Regions from separate parts of the Oerskovia sp. NPDC057915 genome, predicted to be linked through region 2. Evidence: riboswitches for the same ligand, from Rfam matches in the RefSeq annotation. Region 2 holds a riboswitch; the other holds the start of a gene.
What was found. Region 2 has a riboswitch for S-adenosylmethionine ahead of ACFVQ3_RS18010 (methylenetetrahydrofolate reductase). Riboswitches for the same ligand answer to the same signal wherever they lie in the genome.

Region 1 (14,854 bases), on a different contig from region 2:
CGCTCCGGCGAGCGGGAGGACCGTCGGCCGGACGTGCGGTGACGGCCACCGCTCCTCCCCGACCCAGCGTCCGGGCAGCTCGTCGTAGACCGTGGCGGGCGGCACCGAATCGGTGACCCACGCACGCAGCGCCGGTTCGTCGAGGGCTCCCGTGTCCTCGTCCTTGAGGAACTGGTCCCACCAGCGCAGCGTCTCCTGGAGGAAGCCGATCGACGGTCCGGGTGGCAGGCCGCGGTCGGGGTACTGGTGCGACCACGGACCGACGATGCCGCGGACCGGACCGCCCAGGGAGCGGTCTCCGTCCGCCGTCGTGTCGCCCGCGGCCACGAGCCGCAGGACCGTGTCGCGGTACGGGTCGTTCCACCCGCCGACCGCGAGCACCGCGGCCTTGATCGCCGAGTAGTCCTCGATCACGCTGCCGTGGCGCCAGTAGTCGTCGCGCGTCTGGTGGTCGAGCCAGGTGTGGACGAACGGCTGGGTGTGCTCGAGCCGGTCGAGCCACTGCTCCTTCCACCGGTCGCCCACGACGGCCGGGTCCGGGGGCCGGGAGCAGAACGCGAGCATGGTCGCGGCCCAGGCGTGCATGTCGACCGCGAGGACCGACCCGCCCGTGTAGTGGACGTCGTTGTCGTAGCGGTCGTCGGTCGAGCACACCGTGACGATCGCCCGGAGCGCCTCGGGTGCGAGGGCCGCGACCTGGAGGGCGTTGAACCCTCCCCACGAGATCCCGAACATCCCGACCCTGCCGCTGCACCACTCCTGCGCCGCGAGCCACTCGACGACCGCGACGCCGTCGGCCAGCTCGGTCGGCGAGTACTCGTCGTCCTGGTGGCCGTCGGAGTTCCCGCTGCCGCGGATGTCGACACGCACCGACCCGTACCCGTGGCCCGCGTAGTACGGGTGGCGCTGCGCGTCGCGCGGGGCGGTCCAGTCGGACAGGCGGTAGGGCAGGTACTCCAGGACCGCGGGGACGGGCGTGGGGTCGACAGGTCGCCACACGCGCGCCGCGAGGCGCGTCCCGTCGGCGAGGGGTATCCAGTGGTCCTCGACCGTCGTCTCGAACGGGAGCTCGGTCACGTACCGCATGGTGGTTCCTCCGGTGCTGGGTGGTGCGGGTGGTGCGGGTGGTCCCGGTCGTGCCGGTGGTTCCGGTCTCGCGTGTCAGTGCACGGGGTGCATGGTCCGCTTCATCCAGGGCGACAGGACCAGGACGACGACCGCGACGAGCACGGCCACGGCCCCGTTGAGCGTGAAGTAGAGGCCGTCGGGGATCTCGCCGTAGAACCGGACGGTCTGCGCCTGGATGCCGTTCGCGAGCGCGATCGACAGGAACCACACGGCCATCGACTGGCTCGAGAACGCCGCCGGGGCGAGCTTGGTCGTCGCGGACAGGCCCGTCGTCTGGAGCAGGACGTCGCCGAGGCCCAGCAGCAGGAGCGAGGCCAGGAGCCACCACACGGCGATCTTCCAGTCGCCGCTCTGCCCGGTCACCGCGGGCACGAGGATCAGGTAGGACAGCCCGCCGAGGAGCGCGCCGATCGCGATCTTCTTGGACGCGTGCGGCTGCCGCGGTCCGAGCCACGTCCACAGGGCCGCGACCACGGGCGCGACGAGCACCTCGACGCCACCGAGGAACGAGCTGAACCACGCAGCGGGGGCCTCCCACCCGAAGATCGTGCGCTCGACGTGCTGGTCGGCCAGCAGGATCAGGACGCTGTACGCCTGAAAGAGCACGAAGTTGAACGCGACCGACGCGAACCACAGCACCAGGAACGGCCGCAGCCGGCCGCGCTCCTCCCCCGTCACGCGCGGGCTGCGGAACATCACCGTGAAGTAGACGATCGGCGCGGCCATCGCGACCACGGTCAGCGCGTCGACGACACCCGCGATGCTGAGCCGCCCCACGAGCGCCAGCCCGACGGCGAGGACCACCACCCCGGCCGCGACCCCACCCAGGATCCACAGGGTCCGGCGCATCACGGCCGGCGGCAGGGGCGCCTCGGGGCCGCGTCCGTGCCCGGGGACGTGCCTGCGGCCCACGACGTACTGGACCACTCCCGCGGTCATGCCGATCGCGGCGGCCGAGAAGCCCCAGTGCCACCCGACGTCGGCGCCGAGCCACCCCGTGACCAGGGGGCCGAAGAACGCGCCCACGTTGATGCCCATGTAGTAGAGCGCGAAGCCCGCGTCGCGCCGCTCGTCGGTGGTCGAGTAGAGCTTGCCCACGAGCGTCGACACGTTGGGCTTGAGCAGGCCCGTACCCAGGCTGATGAGGACCAGCCCGAGCCACGTCGAGAGCTCGGCCGGGATCGCCATGGTGTAGTGCCCGCACGCGATGAGGATGCCGCCCCACAGGACCGCTCGGTACGACCCGAGGACACGGTCCGCGATCCACCCTCCGCCGACCGAGACCAGGTAGACCATGGTCCCGTAGCCGGCGGCGATCGAGGCTGCGGGGCCCGCGTCCATGCCGAGCCCGTCCTCCGCGACCGACGCGGTGAAGAACAGGACGAGGATCGCCTGCATCCCGAGGAAGGAGAACCGCTCCCAGACCTCGAGGCCGAACAGGGTCGAGAGCCCTCGGGGGTGCCCGAAGAAGGCTCGGTCGTCCGGGTCGACCGTGGGGCCTGCCGGTCGTGCGTCCTCGGTCGTCAACAGCCCTCCAGCGGTCGGTCAGCCCGTCGCAGGTCCGCGGAGGCATCCTTCCAACCTAAGGAGGATCGGGCGAAGAGGCCACAGGGGCGTCCCTGGCCGGCCCGTCGTCGTCATCGTCGCGCCGGCCCCGGGCGCAGCAGACGGTCCAGCAGCCCGTCGCGGACCCCCGGCCACTCGTCCGCGAGGATCGAGAAGTAGGCCGAGTCCCCGCGCGACCCGTCGGGCGCGACCCGGTGGCTGCGCAGCACGCCCTCCGGCACCGCACCGAGGCGCCGGATCGCCGCGATCGAGCGGGTGTTGCGCGCGTCGGCCCGCAGCGCCACGCGCTCGACGTCGAGCACCTCGAACGCGTGCCGCAGCACGAGGAGCTTGCACGCCGGGTTGGTCACGCCGCCCCACCACGGCCGGCCGTAGTACGTCCACCCGAGCTCGACGCGCCGCTGCGCAGGCGACCACTCGTAGAGCGACGTGCTCCCTCGGACCTCCGCGGCGCCGTCGGGCCCGGGACTCCCCTGCCCGACGACGGCCCACGCCAACCGTCCGGGCGTCGCCACCGCATCGCGCACGAGGGCGACCACGTCTGCCGCGCTGCGCGGCACGGGGGTCGACATCCCGGCCCACATCGCGTCGTCGACGAGACCCGCCAGGGCGGGCGCATGCTCCTCGGCGAGCGGCTCGAGGCGCAGCCCGAACCCTTCCAGGACGACGTCGTTCTCCATACGGGCATCCTGCCCGACCACTTGTGAAGGTCTCGTGGAACGCCCGTCACCCGAGATGCGAGTGCCCCGGTCCCCTGCCTACGGTCGTCAGGAAGCAGCCACCACCACCGAGGGAGGAACCCCATGGGACTGGGAGACAAGATCAAGCACGGTGCCGAAGAGGCCGAGGGCAAGATCAAGGAAGGTGCCGGGAAGCTCACCGGGAACGAGCGCCTCGAGGCCGAGGGGCACGCCGACCAGGCGAAGGCCAACGTGAAGCAGGCCGGCGACGACGTCAAGGACGCCTTCAAGAAGGACTGACGCCCCGACGAAGACCGCCCCGGGACCCTTGCGGGTCCCGGGGCGGTGCTGTGGACAGGGTGGACGAGAAGGTCAGAGTGCGATGACCGGGGGCAGGTCGGGGACCGCAGCGAGGTCAGGCACGGCGAGGATGCCGTGCGCATCTCCCCCGAACGACTCCTCGCCGACGGGCGGCACCACCGTGAGCACCGGCGGCCCCACGGGGACCCCGGGACCGGGCGCCCCGGCGTCGGGCTCCCCGGCGTCGGTCAGCCCGACCGGTCCGAGCACGGGCACGATGCGCGGGCTCGCGATCCGGTCGAGCAGGCCGAGCTCGACGCCCGCCCACTCGTGCGCCAGGATCGAGAAGCACACCGAGTCGGCCCGGGTCCCGTCAGGAGCCGTGCGATGACCACGCATGACGCCCTCCTCGTACGCGCCGAGGCGACGCATCGCGGCGAGCGAGCGAGCGTTGCGCGCGTCCACCCGGAATCCCACGCGGTGCACGTCCCACGACTCGAACGCATGTCGGAGCAGCAACCATTTCGAGACGGGGTTGACGAGGCTCCCCCACGTGGAACGGGCGTAGAAGGTCCGCCCGATCTCCACGCGCCTGTCGTCGAGCGACAGGTCACGGAAAGCGGTGCTCCCCACCACGAGACCCGAGCCCGCGTCGACGACGGCGAAGGCCGTCAGCGCGCGGGTGGCGCGGGTGTCCTCGATGAAGTTCACCATCCCGACCTCCCCCTCGGGGAGGGTCGTACTCATGCCTGCCCACATCGACGGATCGACGATCTGGGCCAGCGCACCGGCGTGCGCGACAGCCAGGGGTTCGAGGCGGAACCCGTGGCCTTCAAGGTGGACATCGTGCTGCACAGCGCAAATCAGAACACACGCAGGCGTCGCCGCCAAGACCACGGAGCGGTCGTTCGTGAACGACCGGGTGACGCCCCGGTGAACGTTGCGGTCCAGGCAACGTCTTCGCAGGTCAGAGGGCCCCTCAGGCGGGGGCCGGCCCGCAGCCCACGGCGGCCGTGATGTAGCCCGCAGCGGCCGTCGCGAAGAGTCCCGAGAGGCCCGCGACCTGCAGGAGCGGGCGAGGGTCGTCGCTCACCACCCAGCAGCCGTCCACGACCTCGTAGCGGGTCTTGGCCCCCTCGGTCACCCAGGTGCGCAGCGCGGTGAGCAGGCGCTCGATCTCCTCACCCGTGGTGCCGACCCCGATCGACGCCCGGATCGCCCCGGCCGGGAAACCCAGCCGGGCCAGGAGCGGGTGCGCGCAGAAGCGGCCGTCACGCACGCCGATGCCGTGCTCGGCCGACAGGTAGGCCGCGACGAGCCCTGCGTCGGAGCCGTCGACCGAGAACGTCACGACGCCCACCGGGTCGACCGCGTCGGCCCAGGCCCGCACGACGCGCACGCCGTCGATCGCCTCCAGGCCTTCGACGAGGCGGGCCCGCAGCTCGGTCTCGTGCGCGACGAGCGCACCCGGCTCGAGAGCCGCGAGCGCGTCGCACGCGGAGGCCAGCGCGACCGCGCCGATCACGTTGGGCGACCCGGCCTCGTGCCGCGCCGGGGCGCTCTGCCACGAGGTGCCGTCGAGGGTCACGTTGCGCACCGCGCCACCACCGGCGAGGTAGGGCGTGCCGGTGTCGAGCCAGTCGCGGCGACCCACGAGAGCGCCCGCGCCGAACGGCGCGTACGTCTTGTGCCCCGAGAACGCGACGTAGTCCACGTCGCTCGCGGCGAGCGAGACGCCCCGGTGCGGGACGAGCTGGGCACCGTCGAGCAGGACGCGGGCCCCGGCGTCGTGCGCCGCGGCCACGACCTCGGCGAGCGGCAGCGACTCGCCCGTGACGTTCGAGGCGCCCGTGACCGCGACGAGCGCGTACGGGAAGCGGGCGAGCTCGGTGCGCAGGCCCGACAGGGTCTCGGCGACCGTCGCGCCACCGACGAGGACCGTCGCGCCGCCCGTGCGCTGCCAGGGCAGGAGGTTCGCGTGGTGCTCGACGTCGAGGACGAGCACGCGGCCCGGCGACCCGTCCGCCTGGGCCGGGACGCAGCCCGCGAGGAGGTTGAGGGAGTCCGTGGTGTTGCGCGTGACGATCGTGACGTCGTCCTCGCGCGCGCCGACGAACGAGCCGATGGTCTGGCGGGCGGCCTCGTAGAGGGCCGTCGACACCTGCGACAGGTAGCCCGCGCCGCGGTGCACGCTCGCGTACAGCGGCAGGACCTCGTTGACCCGGTCGGCCACGACCTGGAGCGCCGGGGCCGAGGCCGCGACGTCGAGGTTCGCGTACGGGACGCTGCGCCCGTCGACGAGGGGGACCAGGGTGTCGCTGCCCACGACGGGCAGCACGGCACACGAGGTGGGTGCTTCGATGACTGCGTGTGCGCTCATGGCACGTCCTCCAGTGGTCGTCGGAGTACGCCGTGCCGGCCCCTCCGCGCTTGCCCCCCTCCAGATAGAGAGGGACCTGGTCGTCACCCGGGGCACCCCACCGCGGAGGAGGGTTGCCGGCCAGCAAACCGGGGTTTTGCGCTGGCACTCATGACCTGGTGTCCAGGATGGTCGAGGCGCGCGGAGCGTGTCAACCGGTGGGCACCGCGTCTCGGATGGTGGTCAGGGCGGTCTGTCGGACGGGCTGGACCGGCGAGTCGGAGGACGAGTCCGCGAGCGCCCTGGCCCTCCGCGCGTCGGCCCGGTACATGGCCGCGTGCTCCCGGAAGTCTGCCCGTCCCGTCGCGGACGCCCGCTCGTCGGTGAAGGCAGCGAGCTCGTCGAGCCGCGCGACCATGACCGTCAGGACCTCGCGGCGCGAGTACGGCATCCCGTACGCGGAGACCAGGGCGTCGAGCCGCGCCAGCCGGTTCAGCCGCCCGACGGCGTCGGCCCCGTCCGCGTCCGAGGCGTCCGCCACGAGAGGCGCGAGCCGGTAGCCGAGGTAGGCCAGGTCCCAGATCCGGGGGCCCGGGCTCGCGGTGTCGAAGTCGATGAGCCCGGCCACCGCGCCGTCGCGGAAGACCAGGTTGTACGGGGCGACGTCGTTGTGGCACACGACCTCGGCGGGCTCGTGCGGCGGGGTCTGCCACATCAGGGCCGAGGGGGCGGCACCGGCAGAGCTCTCGGGGGCCGTGGCCGTGGCCGTGGCCGCGAGGAACCCGACGCTCGCGTCGTGCACGCGCCGCAGGAGCGCGCCCGCGCCCCGGAGCACCGACTCGTCCCAGACCCACAGGGGCAGCGGGTAGTTCGCGACGTCGCCGGCGAGGAAGGACAGGACCTCGCGACCCTGGTCGTCGACACCCAGCGGTTCGGGCACCTCGGTGACGCCCTGCGCCCGCAGGTGCCGCAGGAGCGCCTGGACCGTCGGCGTCCAGGGCCCCGCGGTCCGGCGGACGGTGTCGCCGCTGCGCACTACGGTCGTCGAGTTCCCGCCGACCAGGGGCTCCTCGGTCTGGTCCGGCGTCTCGCGGTCCGGTGTCGGGAGGTGGCTCATGCGCAGGAACCTAGCCCGACCACCCTGCGAGACACCTGTTCTTTTCCGTGGTCACGGTGGCGTACGATCCGACGCAACCATCCAGAGCGGCTGAGTGACTTGGCACGATGACGCCGCAGCAACCCCCCGGTGACGGGCGAGGGTGCTACCGCCACGACCGATGGAGGATCACCATGAGTGCCCCCGACCGCGCGACCGCTGCCCCGGTCCCCGACGCCCGGCCCGCCGACGGCTACGCCGGCGACATCACGCCCCAGCAGGCCTGGGCCCTTCTGCAGAGCGACCCGAGCGCCGTCCTCGTGGACGTCCGTACCGACGCCGAGTGGCGCTTCGTGGGTGTCCCCGACCTGTCGTCGACCGGCCGTGAGCCCGTCCTGACCCAGTGGGTCGACGTCGCGGGCCGCCCCAACCCGGCGTTCGTCACCGACCTCACCGCGGCCGGGCTGACCCCCGAGGTCCCGGTCGTCTTCCTGTGCCGCTCGGGAGCCCGCTCGATCGGCGCGGCCCGGGCCGCGACAGCCGCGGGCCTGGGTCCCGCGTACAACGTTCTCGAGGGCTTCGAGGGAGCGCTCGACGGCGGTGGCCACCGCGGGTCCGACGGCTGGCGCGCAGCCGGGCTCCCTTGGACGCAGTCGTGAGCGCCGCGACCGGGGACGGCGTGCTGCGCATCCCCGCCGGCATCCCCGGCGGCTCGGGTCGCGGCCCGCTCCCCCGCTCGGTCCGCCCCGACACGCTCGCGGTACGCGGCGGCCACGCCCGCACGAGCTTCGAGGAGACGAGCGAGGCGCTCTTCCTCACGCAGGGTTACGTGTACGGGAGCGCAGCCGAGGCCGAGGCGGCGTTCACGGGCGAGGTCGACCGCTTCATCTACTCGCGCTACGGCAACCCGACCGTGCACACGTTCGAGGAGCGGCTGCGCCTCATCGAGGGCGCAGAGGCCTGCTACGCGACGGCGTCGGGCATGTCCGCGGTGTTCACGTCCCTCGCGGCCCTGGTCGGTTCGGGCTCGCGCATCGTCGCGGCCCGAGCCCTGTTCGGCTCGTCGCTCGTGATCTTCGACGAGATCTTCGCCAAGTGGGGCGTGCGCACCGACTACGTCGACGGGCACGTCCTCTCGCAGTGGGAGGAGGCGCTGTCGACCCCCGCGGACGTCGTCTTCTTCGAGACCCCGTCCAACCCCATGCAGGACGTGATCGACGTCCGCCGCGTGAGCGACCTCGCGCACGCCGCAGGCGCCGTCGTCGTGCTCGACAACGTGTTCGCGACCCCCGTGCTGCAGAAGCCGCTCGAGCTCGGGGCGGACGTCGTCGTGTACTCGGCGACGAAGCACATCGACGGCCAGGGCCGCGTGCTGGGCGGCGCGATCCTGGGCTCCGAGGAGTACGTCAAGGGCCCCGTCCAGACCTTCATCCGCAACACCGGTCCCTCGCTCAGCGCGTTCAACGCGTGGGTCCTGGTCAAGGGGCTCGAGACGCTGTCCGTGCGTGTCAAGGCGCAGAACGCCGCGGCGTTCCAGGTCGCGACGGCCCTCGAGGACCTGCCCGGCATCACGGCCGTGCGCTACCCGTTCCTGGCCTCGCACCCGCAGGTCGAGCTCGCCAAGGCCCAGCAGAGCGGCGGCGGGACGGTCGTGACGTTCAACCTCGACGTGCCCGGCGCCGACGACCCGCACACCGACCCCGAGCTCCTCAAGAAGCGCACGTTCCAGTTCCTCGACGCCCTGCGGGTCGTGGACATCTCGAACAACCTGGGCGACGCCAAGTCGCTCGTCACGCACCCGGCGACCACGACGCACCGCAAGCTGGGCCCTGAGGGGCGTGCCGCCGTCGGGATCGCGGAGACGACCGTGCGCCTGTCGATCGGCCTCGAGGACCCGCTCGACCTGATCGAGGACGTCGAGCAGGCGCTCGCCGCACGCTAGGCCGTCACCGGCACCGCTGGGTGCGGGGTGGCTGTCGTCGGACCGAGCGATCGGCGACGACCACCCCGCACCCAGCGACACGACGGGGCCAGGAATACCCCGGCCGTATCCCGGGGTTGCACCTGGCGATGACTACCTCGCCGCGCCTCTCCGTCCTCGACCTCGTCCCCGTCCGTTCGGGACAGTCCAGCTCCCAGGCCATCGCCGCCTCCCTGGACCTCGTGCGCCTCGCCGACCGGCTCGGCTTCACGCGCTACTGGTTCGCCGAGCACCACAACATGCCCGCGGTCGCCGCGTCCGCCCCGCCCGTCATGATCTCGGCGGCCGCCGCGGTGACCGACCGCATCCGTGTCGGGTCGGGAGGTGTCATGCTCCCGAACCACGCGCCGCTCGTCGTCGCCGAGCAGTTCGCGGTCCTGGAGGCCATGGCCCCGGGGCGCATCGACCTGGGGATCGGGCGCGCGCCCGGCAGCGACCCCGTCGTCACGGCGCTGCTCCGCAGCAGCGGTCCCACGTCGGACGTCGACCGCTTCCCCCAGCACGTCCAGGACATCCGCTCGCTCATGAGCGCCGAAGGGGCGTCGGTGCGCCTCACGACCGGCCAGGTCTACGACGTCCACGCGACCCCGGCCGCCGAGTCGGTGCCGACCGTGTGGCTGCTCGGGTCGAGCGACTACTCGGCGCGCCTCGCCGCAGAGCTCGGGATGCCGTACGTGTTCGCCAACCACTTCTCGGGCGCCGGCATCGACGAGATCCTCGCGCTGTACCGCGAGGGCTACCGTCCGTCGCCCGAGCACCCGACGCCGGAGACCTTCCTGACGGTCAACGTGTCGGTCGCCCCGACGCTCGACGAGGCCCGTGCCCGCGCGCTGCCGCAGGCCCGCATGATGGCGCGCCTGCGCTCGGGCAAGCCGCTCGGTGCGCAGGAGACGGTCGAGGACGCCGCGTCCACGCCGCTCGACGGGCTCACGTCGCAGATGGCCGACGAGATGCTCGACCGCTGGATCGTCGACGAGCCCCAGGCCGCGGCCCGCCGCGTGCGCGAGCTGGCCGCGCGGCACGGCGTCGACGAGGTCATGGTCGTGCCCGTCGCGGGCTCGCGCGCCGACGAGTCCCTCGACGCGACGCCCGGTCGCACGCAGACCATCGAGCTCCTCGCGGGCGCGCTCGGCGACTGACCACGTGACACCGCCGAGCGACGACCGCACCGGACCGCCCGCCGACGCGACGTCGTCGGGCGGTCCGGTGCGCGTCACGGGCCTGGCCTCGGTCCTGCTCGCTCCCAACCCCGGCCCCATGACGCTCGACGGGACCAGGTCCTACGTCCTGGCCGCGCCGGGGGCGGGCACGCGCGTGGTCGTCGACCCCGGGCCCGACGACGTCGCGCACCTCACCGCCCTGGCCGCCGGTCCGCGCGTCGAGGTCGTCCTGATCACGCACCGCCACGCGGACCACACCGCAGGGGCGGCACGCTTCGCCGAGCTCACGGGCGCGCCGGTCCGAGCCGCCGACCCGGCGCACTGCCACCCGGCCGGTTCCCGCGAGGCGCCCCCGCTGCACGACGGCGAGACGATCCGCGCGGCCGGCCTGCGGATCAAGGTCCTCGCGACGCCCGGGCACACGGGCGACTCGACGAGCTTCCACCTCCCCGACGACGGACCGCACGGCAGCGTGCTCACGGGGGACACGATCCTCGGCCGTGGGACCACGGTCCTCTCCGAGCCCGACGGCTCGCTGCGCGACTACCTCGCGAGCCTCGACCTGCTCGGGTCGCTCGGCGCCGCGACGGTCCTGCCCGCGCACGGCCCGCACCTGGCCGACCTGTCCACCGTGGTGCACGCCTACCGCGAGCACCGGGCGGGACGGCTCGCCCAGGTGCGCGAGGCGCTCGGAGACCGGGCGGTCGACGCGGTGACGGAGGCGCTCGTCGACGACGTGACCGCCGCGGTCTACGGCGACGTCGCCCCCGGCGTGCTCCCCGCGGCGCGGCAGAGCGTCCGGGCCCAGCTCCGGTACCTCGCCGAGGACGCGTAGCGACCGGACCTCCGGGACCCGGTCGGCCGACGCGCCGGGCCGCGCGGCCGGTGGTTGACTGACCGCGTGACGCCCTCCCGCCCGGACCTGCCCTCCGGCCCCGTCCCCCGCGACCGGCTCGGCGCCGGCCCCGGGTGGCGCCTGGCCGCCGGGGCGCTGGTCGGGGTGGCGGTCGGGACCTGGATCGGCTCGCAGGGCTACCCGCGGTTCGCGGTCCTCGCAGGGTGGAGCGTCGCGGCCCTGCTGTTCGTCACCTGGACCTGGGTCGTCGTCGCGCCCATGGACGCCCGCGTGACCGCGAGCCACGCCACGCGCGAGGAACCGTCACGACGGGTGGCGCACCTGTTCATCCTCGCCGCGTCGGTCGTGAGCCTCGTCGGGGTCGGCCTCCTCCTGCTGGCCTCGCCCGACGACAAGACGGAGCAGGCCCTCACCGCGGTGTTCGCCGTGGGGAGCGTCGCGATCTCGTGGGCAGCGGTCCACACCCTGTTCGGCCTGGCCTACGCGCGGCAGTACTACACGGGCCCTGATGGCGGGATCGACTTCAACCAGGCCGAGCCGCCCCGGTACCTCGACTTCATGTACGTCGCGTTCACGGTGGGGATGAGCTTCGCGATCTCCGACACCGACGTGACGTCGGGCGCGATCCGCCGGACGGCGCTGGGCCACGCCCTGCTGTCCTACCTGTTCGGGACCGTGATCATCGGCGCCGTCGTCAACCTGGTCGCGGGGCTCTGACCCCGCCGGCTCACCGGCCCCGGCGGGTCAGGAGGGTCGACACGAGCGCGGCGACCGCCGCGACCGCCGTGACGAGGAAGAGCGCGAGGGCGACCCTCAGCGGGGTGTACAGGATGCGCTCGGTCATCTCGCCCGTCGGGCCGAACCAGCCCCAGTCCACGACCACGGCCTCGATGCGCGAGCCGATCACGCCCACTCGGCCCGGCGCGGCGGCGAGCATCCCCGTCACCCACGCGACGCAGTCGATCACGTGGGCGCCGAACACGGAGGAACCGGACAAGAGGGTGAGCACCGGACCAGGGTAGCGGGTCGGGCGGCCCGGCAGCGGGTGATGTCCGGGCCAGGTACGACACTGCCCGACGGCGGCGCTCACCTCGGGAGGTGAGCGCCGCCGTCGGGCAGTGCGTGCGTCGCGCGGGGGCGACGGGGCTCTCAGGCCTGGACGAGCGTGCTCAGCACCGAGGTGAAGAAGCCCAGGCCGTCCGTGCCCGCGCGCGGGCCGGACTCGTTCGCGGGGCCGAAGCCGGCCTCGACCGCGTGCTCGGGGTGCGGCATGAGGCCCACGACGTTGCCCGCCGCGTTCGAGATGCCTGCGATGTTGCGGCGCGACCCGTTCGGGTTCCAGCCCTCGTAGCGGAAGACGACGCGACCCTCGGCCTCGAGCTCGTCGAGCGTACGCTCGTCGGCGACGAACTGGCCGTCCTGGTTCTTGAGCGGCACCGTGATGCGCTGGCCCGCGGTGTAGTCGCGCGTCCAGGCGGTGTCGGCGTTCTCGACGACCATGGTCTGCTCGCGGCAGATGAACGCGAGGTGGTCGTTCTTGATCATCGAGCCGGGCAGCAGGTGCGCCTCGGTGAGGATCTGGAAGCCGTTGCAGATGCCCAGGACGGGCAGGCCGCCCGTGGCCGCGTCGACGAGCGAGTCCATGACGGGCGCGAAGCGGCTGATCGCCCCGGCACGCAGGTAGTCGCCGTACGAGAAGCCGCCCGGGAGCACGACCGCGTCGACCCCGTGCAGGTCCGCGTCCGCGTGCCACAGGGACACGGGCTCGCCACCGGCCAGACGCACGGCGCGGGCCGCGTCACGGTCGTCGAGCGTGCCGGGGAACGTGATGACACCGATCCGGGCCGTGGCCAGGCCGGTCGCTGCGGGGGCGCTCATCAGGCGCTCTCCCCGCCCAGCTCGGCCGTCAGCTCGGCGACGAGGACGACGTCCTCGATGACCGGGTTCGACAGGACCTTCTCGCCGGCCTCGCGGGCCGCGGCCAGGACCTCGGGGGTGACGTCACCCTCGACCTCGAGCTCGAACCGCTTGCCCTGGCGCACGCCGGTGAACTGGGTGAAGCCCAGGCGCGGGAGCGCCCCGACGACGGCCTTGCCCTGCGGGTCCAGGATCTCGGGCTTGGGCATGACCTCGACGACTACGCGTCCCACAGGAGCTCCTCGGGAAGTTGGTCCGGCCGGCTCGGCTCGGACAGGTCCGCACGAGGCTCGGGGCGCGCCGCGAGGGCGGCGACGAGGTCGCACGGATCTCGGTGGGTGGGGATTCCGGGGCCAGTTTACCCGGGCCGCGCCCGGGGCCGGGTCGCGTCTCAGGCGTCGGTCGATGCGGTGCCCCCGGGGGCGCCGAGAACGAGGTTGCGGCCGTTCTGCGCGCCGTGGCGACCTCGACCTCGTTCTCGACCGCGAGGATCTCCCTGCCCGACGGCGGAGCGCACCTCAGGAGGTGGGGGCGGCGTCCCGGGGGTCGGGTAGGTCGTTCGTGGGCGTCTGCCGCTCGGTGCCCGGCGGCAGCGGAGCCGGCGCGCGCAGCGGCAGCGGCATGTTGCCCTCCATGACGTGTCGGCGCCAGGCCCGACGGACGCGGTCCTTCCGGAAGGCTGTGCCCCCGACGACGACGGTCAGCGCCATGAACGCCCACCAGTACCAGGACGACACGTAGATCGGGACGTAGACGCCCTGCCCGGTCAGGAACGCGACGGGCGTCGGCCACGTCGTGGCCAGGACGAGCATGGCGACCACGCCGGCCTGAGCCCGGAACGCATAGGCGGCCCCGTGGATGTCGTCCGCGACCCACCACCAGTACTTCTCCGGAAGTCGCACGTCGAAGCACCGGTACAGCGCCCACCGCCACAGCGGCGGGCGCTCCCGCCACCGCAGCCCCCAGCCGGCGCACTGCAGGCTGCGGACCTCGCTGGGGCTCAACCGGTCGGGCACGGGAGCGCCCGCAGCCTCGGCCGCCGCGTGCGCGATGTCCTGCTGGACCGCGAGGAGCTCGTCGCCGTGGACCTCGCGCCAGCGGCGGGGGTAGGCGCGCGCCCAGAGTCGCGCCGACCGTTCGAAGCGTTCGTCGGCAGCGAGGTCGCGGCGGCGCATCAGGCCAGCCCTCCAGCGAGCCTGCCCGACGTCGGGCGTGCCGCCGCGCCGCGCCTGTCGAGGGCCTTCTGCGCCCTGGCGGCGAGCTCTCGGAGCCTGTCCGTCTCCTGCTCGGCGGCGCGGCCGCCGTCGTCCGTGATCCGGTAGTAGCGCCGGAGACGGCCGTCGACGACCTCCTCGCCCGAGGGCTCGACGAGTCCCGCGCCCGAGAGCCGGTCGAGGTTGCCGTACAGGGTCCCTGCGCCGAGGGCCGTCGCCCCGTCGGAGAGCTCGGTGACGGCCTGGATGACGGCGTAGCCGTGCAAGGGCTCCGGGGTGAGGGAGAGCAGGATCAGATAGGCCTGCTCGGTCATGCGGAAGGGTCTTCCGCCGCTCGGGCCGTGCGTCGCTGTGGGCATAGTCGATATATATCGCGCAACGACCCATAGGACAAGCGTCGGCACCGAGGATCCGCGCTCCGGTGCGAGACACCGGCTCGCGGGGCCTGTGTCAGAGGCGCCGCCTATCATCGAACACATGTTCGAACCGTCGCTCGCAGTCCGCCCCGGGCCAGGAGTCCAGGTGATCGCCGCCGTGCTCTCGCGCGACCGCACCTGCACCTTTCCCGGTTGCTCGGTCCCTGCGTTCCGCTGCGAC
Region 2 (14,854 bases):
AGCCCGGCGGCGAGCAGGAGCAGGCCGGTCACGATGAGGGACTTCGCACCGAACCTCTCCTGGAGCCGGGGAGCCAGGGCGAGCATGACCAGCACGACGAGCCCGGTCATCGGCAGGAGCGCGGCTCCCGCGGCGAAGGCGCTCGCGCCGAGGACCTGCTGCAGGTACAGGTTCAGGAAGAACCACATCGAGACCCAGGCGGCACCCAGCAGGAGCTGTGCACCGTTCGCGGCTCCGAGCAGCGGAGCGCGGAGCAGGCCGAGGCGGAGCAGGGGGTTGCGGCTGCGCGCCTGGATGACGAAGAAGATCGCGAGCAGGACGATGCCTGCGGCGAGGGCGCCGAGGGTGGGCAGCGTGAGCCAGCCGATCTCCGGGGCGTTGACGACCGCGTAGACGACGGCCGCGAGCCCTGCGGTCACGGTGAGCGCTCCGGCGATGTCGATCGATCCCGAGGCCTTGCGCTCGGTGCGCGGGAGCGTCGACGCGGTGAAGGCGAGCACGAAGAGCGCGATCGGGACGGTCACGTAGAAGACCCAGGGCCAGCTCGCGTACTCGGTGAGGACTCCGCCGAGGAAGACCCCTGCGCTGCCGCCGACCGGCGCGGCCGCGCCGTAGACGGCGAACGCCTTCGGCAGGTCGCGCGTCCCGCCGAAGAGCATCATGAGCAGGGTCAGCGCGGCCGGTGCGATCATCGCGGAACCGGCACCCTGGATCGCACGGCCCGCGATCTCGAGCCCGATGGTTCCGGCCGCTCCCGCCAGGATCGACCCGGCGATCAGGACGAGCCAACCGAGCACGAAGATCTTGCGGGCACCGAAGGCGTCGGCGAGCCGTCCACCCAGCAGGAGCAGTCCGCCGAAGGCGACCACGTAGGCGTTGAACACCCAGGACAACGACTCGGGCGTGAAGCCGAGGTCTCTCTGGATGTCCGGCAGGGCGACGCCGATGATCGACGTGTCCATGATGACGACGAACTGCGCCGTGGCGATCAGCGCCAGGCCGAGCCACCGCTTCGCCGGCGACAGTGGTGGATGGGTAGACATGAAGGTCTCCTTCTGAGGGGTGGCCGGTGCGCCCGGCGTCGGCAAAAGGTATACCCATGGGGGGTATGCGTGTCAATCGTTTGCGAGTCCGCAGGTGTGCGCCCTGCGCCGCGTGACAGAGGTACCCCGTAGGGGTATTTGCCCGGTCGTCGACCGGAGTCCGTCGATGTTCACCCGTCCCTCGCCCTGTCTCGGGCGACGGTGCTTGCGCGATACCCCCACGGGGTATATGTTTCGTGGCAGAGGTACCCGGTAGGGGTATCGAATCCCACGAGAGGAAGGCTCCGCCATGGCCACGAACGAGTACCAGGTGACGGGCATGACGTGCGGGCACTGCGAGCTGTCGATCCGCGAGGAGGTCGGACAGGTCGCCGGGGTCGAGAACATCCAGGTCAGCGCGCAGACGGGACGGCTCGTCGTGACGGGACCCGTCGACGACGCGCAGGTCCTGGCCGCGGTCGAGGAGGCCGGCTACTCGGCGGTGCGTTCGGCATGAGGACAGGCGCACGACTGACCCTCTACGGCCTCGGGCTCGTGGTGGCCTTCGGGGGCGCGTACGGCGTCGCCGGGGCCGTCGTCCCCGAGAGCACCGTCGCCGGCTGGACCGAAGGGAGCACGATGAACGGGCACGGAGAAGAGCACGGTGCGGCGGGAGCCGGGTCGGCGGAGGCCACGGACGGCGGGCTCGGGGGCCTCGCGCTCGGCGTCGACGGGTTCGCGCTGTCGTCCGTCGAGGCGCCCGCGGTGGTCGGTGAGCCCGGGGAGCTGAGCTTCCAGGTCCACGACGCCGCGGGCGCCCCGGTGACGAAGTACACGACCACGCACGAGAAGGACCTGCACCTGATCGTGGTGCGCTCGGACGGCGGCCAGTTCCGTCACGTCCACCCCGTGCTGGACGAGGGCTCGGGCACCTGGTCGATCCCCTGGGAGTGGGCGGCGGCGGGCAGCTACCGCGTCTTCGCGGACTTCACCCCGACCGGCGCGGACGAGTCCGCGCGCACGTTGACCCGCACGGTCCAGGTGGCAGGGGACCTCGTGCCCGTCGAGCAGCGGCCGACCCGGACCGCTCAGGTGGACGGCTACACCGTGACCGTCGACGGCGAGCTGGTGGCGGGCACCTCGAGCGGCCTCACGTTCACGGTCACCCGGGACGGCGAGCCCGTCACGGTCCTGGAGCCGTACCTGGGAGCGTTCGGCCACCTCGTCGCGCTGCGCGACGGCGACCTCGCCTACCTGCACGTCCACGCCGAGGGAGGGGACCCGGAGGCCGGGCAGACGGCCGGGCCGACGATCGCCTTCGCCGCCGAGGCCCCGACCGTGGGCCGCTACCTGCTGTACCTGGACTTCCAGGTCGACGGCCAGGTCCACACCGCCGAGCTCGTGCTCGACGCCGCCCCCGGCGCCGACTCCTCGGAGCCCACGGACCCCGACGACGGATCGCACCCGGAGGGGCACTGACCGAGAGGTCGGGCCCTTTCCCACCAGCCGAGAGAAGGAACTGCACATGAGCACATCAGCGCCTCCGGGCGTGATCACAGGCGTCGAGCTCGAGATCGGCGGCATGACCTGCGCCTCCTGCGCGATGCGGATCGAGAAGAAGCTGAACAAGCTCGACGGCGTGGTCGCGACCGTGAACTACGCGACCGAGAAGGCCAAGGTGACGGTCCCGGACGGGTTCGACCCGGCGCTGCTGATCGCGGAGGTCGAGAAGACCGGGTACACCGCCGCGCTGCCCGTGCCCAAGGGTGCGAAGAAGGACGGCGCGTCCGCGGGCGCGGGCGACGGCGAGGACCCCGAGCTGACCTCGCTGCGCAACCGGCTCGTCGGGGCGATCGTCCTGACCGTGCCGGTCATCGCGATGGCCATGGTCCCCGCGTGGCAGTTCACCTACTGGCAGTGGGCCTCGCTCGCGCTGGCCGCCCCCGTCATCGTGTGGGCGGCGTGGCCGTTCCACAAGGCCGCGTGGGCGAACCTCAAGCACGGCACCGCGACGATGGACACGCTCATCTCCATGGGCACGTCCGCCGCGTTCCTGTGGTCGCTGTACGCGCTGTTCCTCGGCACGGCGGGCGCCCCGGGCATGACGCACCCGTTCGAGCTCGCGCTCGCGCCCTCCGACGGCGCGGCGAACATCTACCTCGAGGTGGGTGCCGGCGTCACGATGTTCATCCTCGCCGGCCGGTACTTCGAGAAGCGCTCCAAGAAGCAGGCCGGTGCGGCGCTGCGCGCGCTGCTCGAGCTCGGGGCCAAGGAGGTCTCGGTCCTGCGCGGAGACGTCGAGACCAAGATCCCCGTCGAGGACCTGCAGGTCGGTGACGAGTTCGTCGTCCGTCCCGGCGAGAAGATCGCCACGGACGGCGTCGTCGTCGCCGGGACGTCCGCCGTTGACGAGTCGATGCTCACGGGAGAGTCCGTGCCGGTCGAGGTCTCCGCGGGAGACACCGTCACCGGCGCCACGACGAACGCGGGCGGGCGCCTCGTGATCCGCGCGACCCGCATCGGGTCGGACACGCAGCTCGCGCAGATGGCCAGGCTCGTCGAGGACGCCCAGACCGGCAAGGCCGAGGTGCAGCGCCTCGCCGACAGGATCTCGGGCGTGTTCGTGCCGATCGTGATCGTGATCGCGGCCGCCGCCCTCGGGGGCTGGCTGGGCGCGGGGTTCCCCGTGAGCGCTGCCTTCACCGCAGCGGTCGCTGTCCTCGTGATCGCCTGCCCCTGCGCGCTGGGGCTCGCGACGCCGACCGCGCTCCTGGTCGGCACCGGCCGCGGCGCGCAGATGGGCGTGCTCATCAAGGGCCCCGAGGTGCTCGAGTCGACCCGCAGGATCGACACCGTCGTGCTCGACAAGACGGGCACGGTCACGACCGGCAAGATGACGCTCGTCGACGTGGTCGTCGAGCCCGGCACCGATCGCGCCGAGCTGCTCCGCCTGGCCGGCGCGCTCGAGGACGCCTCCGAGCACCCGATCGCGCAGGCGATCGCCAAGGGGGCGACGCAGGAGGTCGGCGCGCTGCTCACGGCCGAGGACTTCGCGAACATCGAGGGCAAGGGCGTGCAGGGCGTCGTCGACGGCCACGCCGTCCTGGTAGGCCGCGAGTCGCTCCTCGCCGAGTGGTCCCAGGAGCTGAGCCCCCCGCTGGCGGCCACCAAGGCGCGAGCCGAGGCCGAGGGAAAGACGGTCGTCGCCGTGGGGTGGGACGGTCGGGCGCGAGGCATCCTCGTCGTGGCCGACACGGTCAAGCCCACGAGCGCGGAGGCGATCGCGCAGCTCAAGGCGATCGGGCTGACCCCCGTGCTCCTCACGGGGGACAACGCGGCGGTCGCCCGGCAGATCGCCGCCGAGGTGGGTATCGACGAGGTCATCGCCGAGGTCCTCCCGAAGGACAAGGTCGACGTCGTCACCCGTCTCCAGCGTGAGGGCAAGGTCGTCGCGATGATCGGCGACGGCGTCAACGACGCCCCCGCTCTCGCCCAGGCGGACCTCGGGCTCGCCATGGGCACGGGTGCGGACGTCGCGATCGAGGCGTCCGACATCACCCTGGTACGCGGCGACCTGCGCAGCGCGGTCGACGCCATCCGTCTCTCCCGCAAGACGCTCGGAACGATCAAGACCAACCTGTTCTGGGCCTTCGCCTACAACGTCGCGGCCATCCCCGTCGCGGCACTGGGAATGCTCAACCCCATGCTCGCAGGGGCTGCGATGGCGCTGTCGAGCGTCTTCGTCGTGGGCAACAGCCTGCGCCTGCGCGGGTTCCGGAGCGTCGCCAGGTCATGACGTCCCCGAGCCCGAACCACCCACCCGCATCACGAAGGGAACCACTCACGATGGCGAACGAACCTCAGGCGACCAGCTGTTGCAGCACCGGTGCGTCCAGCCCCGCTGCAGCGGGCGACGGCACCGAGAACCTGCTCGGCGCTGCGAGCGACGACATGACCACCTGCCCGGTCATGGTCGGCAGCCCCGTCAGCAAGAAGGCGGCCGAGGCGACCGGCCTGTACCGGGACCACGAGGGCCGGCGGTACTGGTTCTGCTGCGCCGGATGCGGGCCGGCCTTCGACTCGGACCCCGCGAGGTACGCCGCCAACATGGCGTAGCGACGTGGACGCGGGGTCCGCGGGACGTCACCACGCACCGCGGGCCCCGCTCGTCTCCCGCCGGTCCCCGGACCGTCGCGGCTCGCAGAACCTTGCCCGCCCGCCCGCACGCACGCCCGCCCGCACCCGCGCGACACCCCACCCGCACCTGGAGAACTCACCCCATGACCGCACGCCACGTCGTGATCCTCGGACCGGGATCAGCAGGCACGGCCGCCGCCCGGACCCTCGCCGCTCAGGGCGACGTCCGGACGACCGTCGTCGGACGCACCGACGAGATCCCGTACTCGCGGATGCTCGTCAAGAACGTCGCCTACGGTCAGGCCGCCCCCGAGACGGTCCGTCTGCCCCGACCGGACGGTGAGCTCGTCGCCGACACCGTCGAGCGGGTCGACCCCGCGACGCGGGAGGTCCACCTGGCCTCGGGGGCCACGATCGCCTACGACGCGCTCCTCGTCGCGACCGGTGGCCGGCCGCGGGGCATCGACCCCGACGTCGCGGGGGCGGAGCAGGCCGCGCGGGCGGGCCGCCTGCTCACCCTGCACTCGCTCGACGACGCCGTGAGGTTCCGGGAGGCGATCGCGGCGCGCGGGGAGGCGGCACGGGTCGCGATCTACGGGGGCGGGCTGATCGCGTCGGAGACCGCCTCGACTTTGCAGGCGCAGGGGCACCGGGTCAGCCTCGTCGCCCGCAGTCGCGTCCCCGGCGTGGCGGGCTTCGGCCGCCCGGTCGCCGAGCGTGTCGCCGCCGACCACGAGTCCCGGGTGGCCACGTTCTTCGGCCGCACCGTCCACCGCGTCCTCGCGACGCCGGAGGCGACGGTCGTGACTCTCGACGACGGGAGCGATCTCGAGGTCGATCTCGTCGTCGTCGCGCTCGGCACCACCCCCTCCGCGCCCCTTCCCTGGCGCGACGGGGTCGTCGTCGACGACAGGCTCCGCGCCACTGGTCACGGGGTCGTGTACGCGGCGGGAGGGGTCGCCGTGCATCACGACGACCACCTCGGGACGTGGCGCATCGACCACTGGGAGGACAGTGCCGCGCAGGGGGTGCACGCCGCGCGGACGGTGCTGCACGACCTCGGCCGTGGCGAGGACCCGGGCCCGTACCGACCTCGCAGCACGTACATGGCCGTGGTCCACGGACGGATGATCTCCGGGGTCGGGTACACGGGGCATCCCGGCACGCGGGTCGTGCAGAGCGACGGGCTCGTGGTCCTGCACGAGCAGGAGGGCGCGGTCGTCGGTGTCAGCGGCATCGAGGCGGTGGGTGAGATCTACGGGTGGGGCAGCCGCCTCCACGAGGATCTCCTCGCACCATCGGAACGGGCCCCGAGGGGTACGACGAAGGGCCCGCCTCCTCGTGACGAGGAGGCGGGCCCTTCGGTGGTCACCGCGGCCGGACGGGGCGCGACCGACGAGCGGTGACGGCCTGGGTGAGCTGCGCGGTCAGGCGGTGCGACCGTTGCGGCCGCGGATCGCGCCGTAGATGCCCAGCACGATGACGGAGCCGACGATCGCGAGCAGCCACGTCTGGATCGAGAAGAACTCCTCGAGCGGAGCCGAGAACAGGACGCTCCCGAGCCAGCCGCCGAGCAGTGCGCCGAGGATCCCGAGGAGGATCGTCATCAGGATCGACCCGGTCTGCTTGCCCGGGAGGATGGCGCGAGCGATGAGTCCGGCGAGCAGTCCCAGAACGATGAATGCGAGGAAACCCATGTCATTCTCCTTTTGTCCCGTATGTGCCTTATTGGCCGGTGAGTCCCTACCTTGACACCGGCTCGGGCGGCTCGCACGCCGAAAGGCGCCGAACGTCGGACACGTCACTTTTCGCGGGTTTCCGCTTGCGAGGGCCCGGGACAGGTGGCATCGCGCGGCCACGCGCCCGGCCGTACCGTGGAGGGATGGCTGAGGACCGAGGCATCCGGCAGTACATCGGCGACCTGGTGGCGGAGGAGCGCAGGCTGCGCGACGAGCTCGCCGACGGGGAGATCACGGCGTCGGAGGAGCACACGCGTCTGCGCGCGATCGAGACCGAGCTCGACCAGTGCTGGGACCTGCTGCGCCAGCGCGACGCCGCCCGGGAGTTCGGCAGCGACCCGGATGCCGCGGCGATCCGGGATGCCGGTACGGTGGAGCACTACCTGGACTGACGGCCTGACGCCTCGCGTGCGTGCCGTCGTCGGGAATGCCCCTCCCGCGGCACGCGGGAACCACGCGTGACCCCACGACCAGTACGGAGCGAAGAGCATGAGCAGCCAGACGACGCAGAGCAACGAAGCCACCGAGCGAGCCGGGGCCGTCGCCCGCTTCCTCGTGGCGATGGTCCTGTTCGTGGGCGGGATGGTCGCCTTCGGGTGGGCCTTCACGGTCGAGTCGAACCACGCGCTGATCTTCTCCGCCGGTCTCCTCATGGTCACGCTCGGCTGCTTCGTCCCGATGGCGGGCCGCGACCGCTGACACGGACCGGCCGCACGGCCGCCGCGCGACGAGAGGGGCCCCGCACCGATGGTGCGGGGCCCCTCTCGTCGTCGACTGCCCGAGCGTGCCGTCCTCGGACGATGCGGACGCAGTCAGGCGATGCGGGGGAGCTGTGCGAGCGCCGCGACGACCTCGATCGCGTCGGCCTTCCCCAGCAGGACCTTCTGTGCCATGAAGGCCTTCGTGGCCGTGCTCTCCTCTGGGAGGCTCGACCCCGCGAAGGCCTCCATGAGGGCGCGGGCGTCGGCCTCGGGCAGGCGGAAGCTCACGACCTGCGTGAGGTTGCGCAGGATCGCGGTGCGCTCGGTCTCCGAGAACCCGAAACGCAGAGTGAGGGAGCCCTGCTCGATCCGCGTGTACGCGTACGCGACGTCCGCGAACGGACGCGCCGGGCCGTCCCCGATGCGCAGCGTGCGGGCCGCGAGGTCGACCGCGACGGGCTTCGCCTCGCGCACCCAGTAGACGAGGAACGGGAGGATGATCGCGAGCACCGCGACGAGTGCGATGACCAGGTACAGCCCGAAGCTCTCCTCGTCGCCGAAGCGTACGAGGGCGATGACCGTGAGCAGCACCGCGGCCAGGAAGGGCGAGACGATGGCCGTCAGCCGCATCTTCTTGCGACCTTCCACCCAGAGCGGCAGGTCGGTCGTGGTCGGTGCGGTGGCGTGCATGGTTCCCCCATCGGGACAGGTTCCTCGCCCCACGGTGGAGCGACGGTGTGCGCGCCGATGCTACTGGTAGCGGGCGCCCGCAAGGAACGGGGAGAACTGCCCGAGGGGCGGCGGGCCTGGGCCCACCGCCCCCCGGGGTGTCGCGTGGATCAGCCGAGCTGCGCGCGCACCGCGTTCGTCGCCGAGACGAGGTTCTCGAGCGAGGCCACGGTCTCCTCGTAGCGACGCGTCTTGAGGCCGCAGTCGGGGTTGACCCACACGAGGCGCGAGTCGATCGACTTCACGGCGAGCTCGAGGAGCTCGGTGACCTCCTCGGTCGAGGGGACGCGCGGGGAGTGGATGTCGTACACGCCCGGGCCGATGCCGCGCGCGTAGCCGGCCTCGGCCAGCTCGGGCACGATCTCCATGCGCGAGCGTGCGGCCTCGACCGAGGTCACGTCGGCGTCAAGGCCGTCGATCGCGCCGATGACCTCGCCGAACTCCGAGTAGCACAGGTGCGTGTGGATCTGCGTCTCGGCGTCGACGCCCGCGGTCGCGAGGCGGAACGAGCTCACCGACCAGTCGAGGTACGCGGCCTGGTCGTCCTTGCGCAGCGGCAGGAGCTCGCGCAGCGCGGGCTCGTCGACCTGGATGATGCCGATCCCGGCCGCCTCGAGGTCCGCGATCTCGTCGCGCAGCGCCAGGCCCACCTGGTTGGCCGTGTCGCCCAGCGGCTGGTCGTCGCGCACGAACGACCACGCGAGGATCGTGACCGGACCGGTCAGCATGCCCTTGACCGGCTTCTCGGTGAGGGACGCCGTGAACGTCGACCAGTCGACCGTGATCGGGGCCGGACGCGTGACGTCGCCCCACAGAATCGGCGGGCGCACGCAGCGCGAGCCGTAGGACTGGACCCAGCCGTTGGCCGTGACCGCGAACCCGTCGAGGTTCTCCGCGAAGTACTGGACCATGTCGTTGCGCTCGGGCTCGCCGTGCACCAGGACGTCCAGGCCGATCTGCTCCTGGAGCTCGACGACGCGGCGGATCTCGTCCTGCATCGCGGCCGTGTAGTCCGCGTCGGGCAGCTCGCCCTTGGCGTTGAGAGCGCGCGCCCGGCGGATCTCCGGGGTCTGCGGGAACGAGCCGATGGTCGTGGTCGGCAGCAGCGGGAGGTTCAGCTTGGCCTGCTGGGCTGCCGCGCGCTCGGCATAGTCGCCGCGCGAGAAGTCGCCCTCGGTGAGGGCCGCCGCGCGCTCACGCACCGCAGGCACGACGACGCCGCTCGCCACCGCGCGCGAGGCCACCGCGGCGCGGGACGCCTCGAGCTGGTCGGCGACCGCGTCGCGCCCGTCGGTCAGTGCCCGGGCGAGGACCGCGACCTCGCCGACCTTCTGGTCGGCGAACGCGAGCCAGTCGCGCAGACGGGCGTCGATCGAGCCGTTCGTCCAGTCCTCGTCCTCGACGTCGTGCGGGACGTGCAGGAGCGAGGTCGAGGTGCCGACGACGACGGAGCCCGCACCCAGGTCGGACAACCCCTCGACCAGGTCGAGCTTCGCTGCGAGGTCGGCACGCCAGACGTTGTGGCCGTCGATCACGCCCGCGACGACGGTCTTGCCCGCGAGACCCGCGACGGGGCCCGCGGGGACGGCGCCCTTGACGAGGTCGAGCGAGATCGCCTCGACGTCGGTCGCGGCGAGGAGAGCCAGGCCGTCGTGCTCTCCCTGCAGCCCGCCGAACGGTGCGCCGACGAGGATCGCGGGGCGCTCGGTGCCCACCGCGAGCTCGGTCGCGAGCACGCGGTACGCCTCGGTGACCGCGGCGTGGACCTCGGCGGCCGGGACGTCGATCGAGTCGGAGACGAGCGCGGGCTCGTCGAGCTGCACCCACGGTGCTCCGGCCGCGGCCAGGGCGCGCAGCAGCTCGACGTACACGGGCAGGACGTCCGCGAGGCGCGAGAGCGGGCTGAAGCCGGGCGCGCTGTCGTCGGCGGCCTTGGACAGCGCGAGGAACGTGACGGGCCCGACGACGACGGGCCGGGTCACGACGCCCGCGTCCCTGGCCTCGACGAACTGGCGCACGACGCGGTCGTCCGCGAAGCGGAACGGCGTGGTCTCGCTGATCTCGGGGACCAGGTAGTGGTAGTTCGTGTCGAACCACTTTGTCATCTCGAGCGGGGCGTCCTCACCGGCGCCGCGCGCGACCGTGAAGTAGCCCGCGAGGTCCAGCGCGCCGTCGGCGTCGGTGAGCGACGCGAAACGGGACGGGACCGCCCCGAGGAGAGCGACGACGTCGAGCACCTGGTCGTAGTAGGAGAACGAGCCGGGCACGGCGCCCGACGAGGCGTCGAGACCGAGGTCGACGAGACGCCGGGCCGCCGCGACGCGCAGCGCCGAGGCCGTGGCCTCGAGCTCGTCCGCGGTGGTCTTGCCGGCCCAGAAGGACTCGACGGCCTTCTTGAGCTCGCGGCGCGGGCCGATGCGGGGGTAGCCGAGGACGGAACCGGACGGGAACGTGGGTGCACTCATGGTGATTACCTCTGAACTGGTCAGACCGAGGAGCTGCCCAGGGCAGGCTCGGCGGAGGGAAGGGGAGTGCCGGAGACCCACGGCCCGCTGGCCAGGTCGGGGGTGCGGGACGAGACGCTGCTCGCGTCCCCCGCTGCCCCACCGCCGAGGTTGACTCCCTCGAGCAGGTCTAGAGCGGCTTGGTGCTTGTTGAACGTGTAGATGTGGAGGCCGGGCGCGCCGGCCGCGAGGACCTGGCGCGCGAGCTCGACCGAGTGACGGATGCCCAGGGCGTGGCGCGCGGCGGGGTCCTGCTCGGCCTCGAGGGCCTCGACGACGCGCTGCGGTGCCGGGACGCCCGTGAGCTCCTCGACGCGTGCGAGCCGGGCCGGGTCCGTCATGGGCAGCAGGCCCGCGAGGATCGGGATGGTGACGCCGGCGGCGCGCGCCTCGGCGACGAAGTCGACGTACGACGAGGCCTCGTAAAAGAGCTGCGTGATCGCGAAGTCGGCGCCCGCCTGCTGCTTCTGCCACAGCCGGCGGACCTCCTGGGTGCGGCTCGTGCCCGCGGCGAGGTTCCCGTCGGGGAACGTCGCGACCGCGATCGTCAACGGCCGGGCGGCCCCGCGCAGCGCGACGCTCGGGCTCGCGGCGCAGCGTGCGGCCTCGACCTCGCGCAGCAGGGCCACGAGCTCGGTGCTCGACCGCACGCCGTCCTCGGCGGGCCGCCAGTCCGGCTGGTCGCGCGGCGGGTCGCCCCGCAGTGCGAGGAAGCTGCGCACGCCCGCCTCGAGGAAGTCCGTGATGACGTCCTCGACGTCCTCGCGCGAGGCGCCCACGCACGTCAGGTGCGCGATGGGCAGCACGGGCGTGCCGTGCAGGAGCTGGCTGATGACGCGGCGCGAGGTCTCACGGTCCGTGCCGGCCGCGCCGTACGTGACCGACACGAAGTCGGGGGACGTCGCGACCAGACGGCGGGCCGTCTCCCAGAACCTGGGTGCGGCGTCGGGTCGGCGCGGGGGCATGAGCTCGAACGACACCGTGGGTCGCGGTGCCTCGTGACCGAAGTGCCCCAGGTCGACGATGCTCATCGCGCGACCGCCACGAGGGGCGTGCTGGTGACGGCCACGGCGGCCGTGCGGATGGCGCGCGGGACCCCGGTGCGGTGCGGGGGTGCGCAGGAAGATGCCTCGGTCATGAATCGCTCCATCGAACCTGGCTGTAGCACCCGTACCCGCGGGAGGCTTCCGTTGGGGGGTTGCTGCGGTGTCAACGAGCCAGGACTCTCGACCGCTCTGGATGGTGTTGACGATCGTAGGGGGAATCCATGATCTGAGCCAATATCCGCTCGAAGCGTGAGACGGAGGGGTCCGGAGGTGTCTCGCGTCCCGTTCCACCGGCCGTCCACGCGGTCGCAGAGTCGCTTCGTCGGTCCCTGCTGGCGCCCTTCCAACGTACGCCTGTCGGTCGACAGTCGTCGGGTCCTGGCCGACCTCGCCCGTGCGGCGCGGCTTGCCTCGTCTCTCCGTCGGTCGGGCGGGCGCTGCTCCACGACGCGACAAGGGCCCCACCCGTCGTCATGACGGATGGGGCCCTGCTCGCCGCCTCCATGGCGTCGTCGTCCGTGCTGTCGGCCCGGGCGGCCTCCTCAGCCGCCGACCCGACCCGCGGGCTACCGCGCGAAGACCGGCGCCAGCCCCTCCCACGCGGAGGCGCGCACGTACACCGGGATGACGTCGCGCGGGACGGCGCGCGTCACGAGCACCCCGGCCCCGCTGGGCTCGCCCGTGGCGGGCTGCCCCGTCCAGGCGTCGACCCACTCGCCCGCCGGGAGGTACGTGGTCCAGGTGGTCGCGCCCTCCTCGGTCACGGGGTGGACCAGCAGGTCCTCGCCGAGCTGGTACTCGTCGGCGTGCTCCCAGACCTTCTCGTCGTGCGCGTGGTCGACGAACAGCCCACGCATGAGGGGAGCGCCCGTGACGATCGAGTGCCGCGCCTGCTCGGCGAGGTAGGGCACGAGGCGCTCGCGGACCTTCGCGAAGCCCCGGAACACGTCCACGACCTCGGGGTCGTCGTTGGTCTCGGCGACGTACCACGGCGTGCGGTCCCGCAGGGGGCGCTGGTGGTGGTTGAACTCCGAGTGGTACTGCATGACGGGGCTGAACGTCGCGGCCGCGACCCCGCGCAGGTAGAGCTCGGAGCCGGGCACGGGGCCCGAGAACCCGGCGAGGTCCCAGCCCCAGTAGACGATGCCGCAGGCCGAGGCCGTGATGCCCGCGTTCATGGACCAGCGGAACGCCTCCCAGGTCGAGTTCTCGTCGCCCGCCCAGTGCAGGCCGTGGGCCTGCGAACCGGTGAACCCGGCGCGGGAGAACGTCACGGGAGCCTTGCCGTTCCTGCGCAGCAGGTCACCGAACGCGCGGGCGTAGTGCACGGGGTACAGGTTGTTGCCCTCGTCGCCCCGGCGCCCGTCGGCGTACCGGAGCTCGTCGCCCCAGGCGTGCTCGCCGCCGTCGGTCTTGAAGCCGTCGACGTCGAGCTCGCCCACGAGGTACTGGCGGCGCGCGGTCCACCACTCGCGGCCTTCGGGGGTCGACAGGTCGGCCATGAGGGACTGCGGGAACCACCAACCGCGGTTGTGGTAGGCGCTGCCGTCCTCCTCGCGGACCGCGTGCCCGGCCGCGACCATGGCGCGTCCGTCGGCGAGCACCTGGGCCTCGTGCGGGACGTCGGGGCCGAGGTCGTGCTCGGTCTTGAGCAGGGGGATCTGCCACAGGACGACCTTGATGCCCCGGGAGTGGAGCTCGTCGATCATGCCCTTCGGGTCCGGCCAGGCGCCGTCGGCCGGGTACGTGAAGTCGGCGGCTGCGTGCGGGGCGCCGTCGGGGTTGATCGCGTACCGGGCGTCGCGGAAGATCGTGATGCCCTCCTCGTCGCTCCACGCCTCGATCACGACGACGCTCACGGGGACGTCGAGGTCGCGGTGCGCGTCCATCTGGTCCATGACGAGCTGCTGGGTGTTCCACTCGTTGCCCGACGCCCACAGGCCCAGGACCCACGACGGGAGCTCCTCGGCCCGGCCGACCTCGTCGCCGAACGCCTTGAGGACCGCCGTGGGGCTGCCCTCGTAGACGCCGACGTCGAGTGCGGCGTCGTCGCCCAGCGCGGCCTCGACGACGAGCAGGTCGGGCGAGGAGGCGGCGACGTCGTACCAGGTGCGACGCGACGTGCGGACGTGGAAGCCCCAGCCGGAGCCGCCGACGACGTGCGCGAACGGCATCGGCATGTACGTGCGTCCCGTCGCACCCTGCGACTTGTACTGCTCGAACACGACGGCGTCGAGGCTCCTGCCGCGCTGGTCGACGGCGTCGAACCGCTCGCCGAACCCGACCACGTGCTCGGACGCGTCGAGGCGGAACGCGAACCGCACGCGACGTGCGCCGTCCTCGTCGGTCCACCACTCGACCGAGCCGGGGGCGACGAGCGGGTGCAGGTCGGCGGGCACGCCGCCCACGGTCACCCCGCGCGCCCCGGCCGGGGCGGTCGAGGTCCACGTGCCCGCGCTGACCTCGAACCACTCGGTGGCCGCGTCGGCCGTCGAGAAGCGGTAGCGGTAGCGGCGGCCCGCCTCGAGCACCGGGCTCGTGGCGTGCCAGGCGCCGTCGGCCGTGAGCTGGCCCGCCTGGGCCGCGGCGAGGTGACCGTCGCCGCCCGCGAGAGCGGCCGCGTCCGCGGGGGATACGGACCCGGGCGCGGCAGCGAACGTCGTGACCTGCGAGCCGTCGTCCCACTCGCACGTGACGGCGACGTCGGTCGGGGCGTCCTCGACGACGACGCCGAGGCTCACGGAGGTCCCGACCCCGGGGTGCACGGGCAGGCGCTGGTCGGCCGACGCGGCGTAGGGGTGGCCGATGCCGGCGGGACGGTGGATCAGGGTGGTCATGAGTGCTGCTCCGTGTTCGGGTCGGTCGTCAGGATGCCGAGCTCGTCGGCCAGGATCAGGTACATGCCGTGGGACCACAGCAGGGGCAGGGCCACGGGACCCCAGCGCTCGATCCACTCGTCGCGGGAGCCGGGGTGCA

Region 1: another riboswitch for S-adenosylmethionine. It lies ahead of ACFVQ3_RS04995 (aminotransferase class V-fold PLP-dependent enzyme); the one in region 2 lies ahead of ACFVQ3_RS18010 (methylenetetrahydrofolate reductase).

Annotation. Positions count from the first base shown of each region.
Region 1 is NZ_JBHVOS010000005.1:82,529-97,382, forward strand. It holds gene ACFVQ3_RS04970 (CocE/NonD family hydrolase) at 1-1,086, opposite strand, end outside; gene ACFVQ3_RS04975 (peptide MFS transporter) at 1,162-2,655, opposite strand; gene ACFVQ3_RS04980 (GNAT family N-acetyltransferase) at 2,766-3,374, opposite strand; gene ACFVQ3_RS04985 (CsbD family protein) at 3,498-3,674, shown strand; gene ACFVQ3_RS04990 (GNAT family N-acetyltransferase) at 3,747-4,571, opposite strand; gene ACFVQ3_RS04995 (aminotransferase class V-fold PLP-dependent enzyme) at 4,654-6,054, opposite strand; SAM riboswitch class IV at 6,096-6,210, opposite strand; gene ACFVQ3_RS05000 (phosphotransferase enzyme family protein) at 6,245-7,150, opposite strand; SAM riboswitch class I at 7,225-7,317, shown strand; gene ACFVQ3_RS05005 (rhodanese-like domain-containing protein) at 7,324-7,788, shown strand; gene ACFVQ3_RS05010 (O-succinylhomoserine sulfhydrylase) at 7,809-9,071, shown strand; gene ACFVQ3_RS05015 (LLM class flavin-dependent oxidoreductase) at 9,200-10,249, shown strand; gene ACFVQ3_RS05020 (MBL fold metallo-hydrolase) at 10,254-11,105, shown strand; gene ACFVQ3_RS05025 (DUF1345 domain-containing protein) at 11,172-11,843, shown strand; gene ACFVQ3_RS05030 (hypothetical protein) at 11,854-12,135, opposite strand; gene purQ (phosphoribosylformylglycinamidine synthase subunit PurQ) at 12,276-13,004, opposite strand; gene purS (phosphoribosylformylglycinamidine synthase subunit PurS) at 13,004-13,276, opposite strand; gene ACFVQ3_RS05045 (hypothetical protein) at 13,562-14,218, opposite strand; gene ACFVQ3_RS05050 (PadR family transcriptional regulator) at 14,218-14,571, opposite strand; gene ACFVQ3_RS05055 (HNH endonuclease signature motif containing protein) at 14,735-14,854, shown strand, end outside.
Region 2 is NZ_JBHVOS010000034.1:9,017-23,870, forward strand. It holds gene ACFVQ3_RS17955 (MFS transporter) at 1-1,043, opposite strand, end outside; gene ACFVQ3_RS17960 (heavy-metal-associated domain-containing protein) at 1,333-1,539, shown strand; gene ACFVQ3_RS17965 (heavy-metal-associated domain-containing protein) at 1,536-2,501, shown strand; gene ACFVQ3_RS17970 (heavy metal translocating P-type ATPase) at 2,548-4,818, shown strand; gene ACFVQ3_RS17975 (YHS domain-containing protein) at 4,869-5,138, shown strand; gene ACFVQ3_RS17980 (NAD(P)/FAD-dependent oxidoreductase) at 5,303-6,565, shown strand; gene ACFVQ3_RS17985 (GlsB/YeaQ/YmgE family stress response membrane protein) at 6,587-6,856, opposite strand; gene ACFVQ3_RS17990 (DUF2630 family protein) at 7,042-7,290, shown strand; gene ACFVQ3_RS17995 (hypothetical protein) at 7,388-7,597, shown strand; gene ACFVQ3_RS18000 (hypothetical protein) at 7,711-8,289, opposite strand; gene metE (5-methyltetrahydropteroyltriglutamate--homocysteine S-methyltransferase) at 8,439-10,793, opposite strand; gene ACFVQ3_RS18010 (methylenetetrahydrofolate reductase) at 10,814-11,863, opposite strand; SAM riboswitch class I at 11,976-12,078, opposite strand; gene ACFVQ3_RS18015 (TIM-barrel domain-containing protein) at 12,445-14,715, opposite strand; gene ACFVQ3_RS18020 (glycoside hydrolase family 15 protein) at 14,712-14,854, opposite strand, start outside.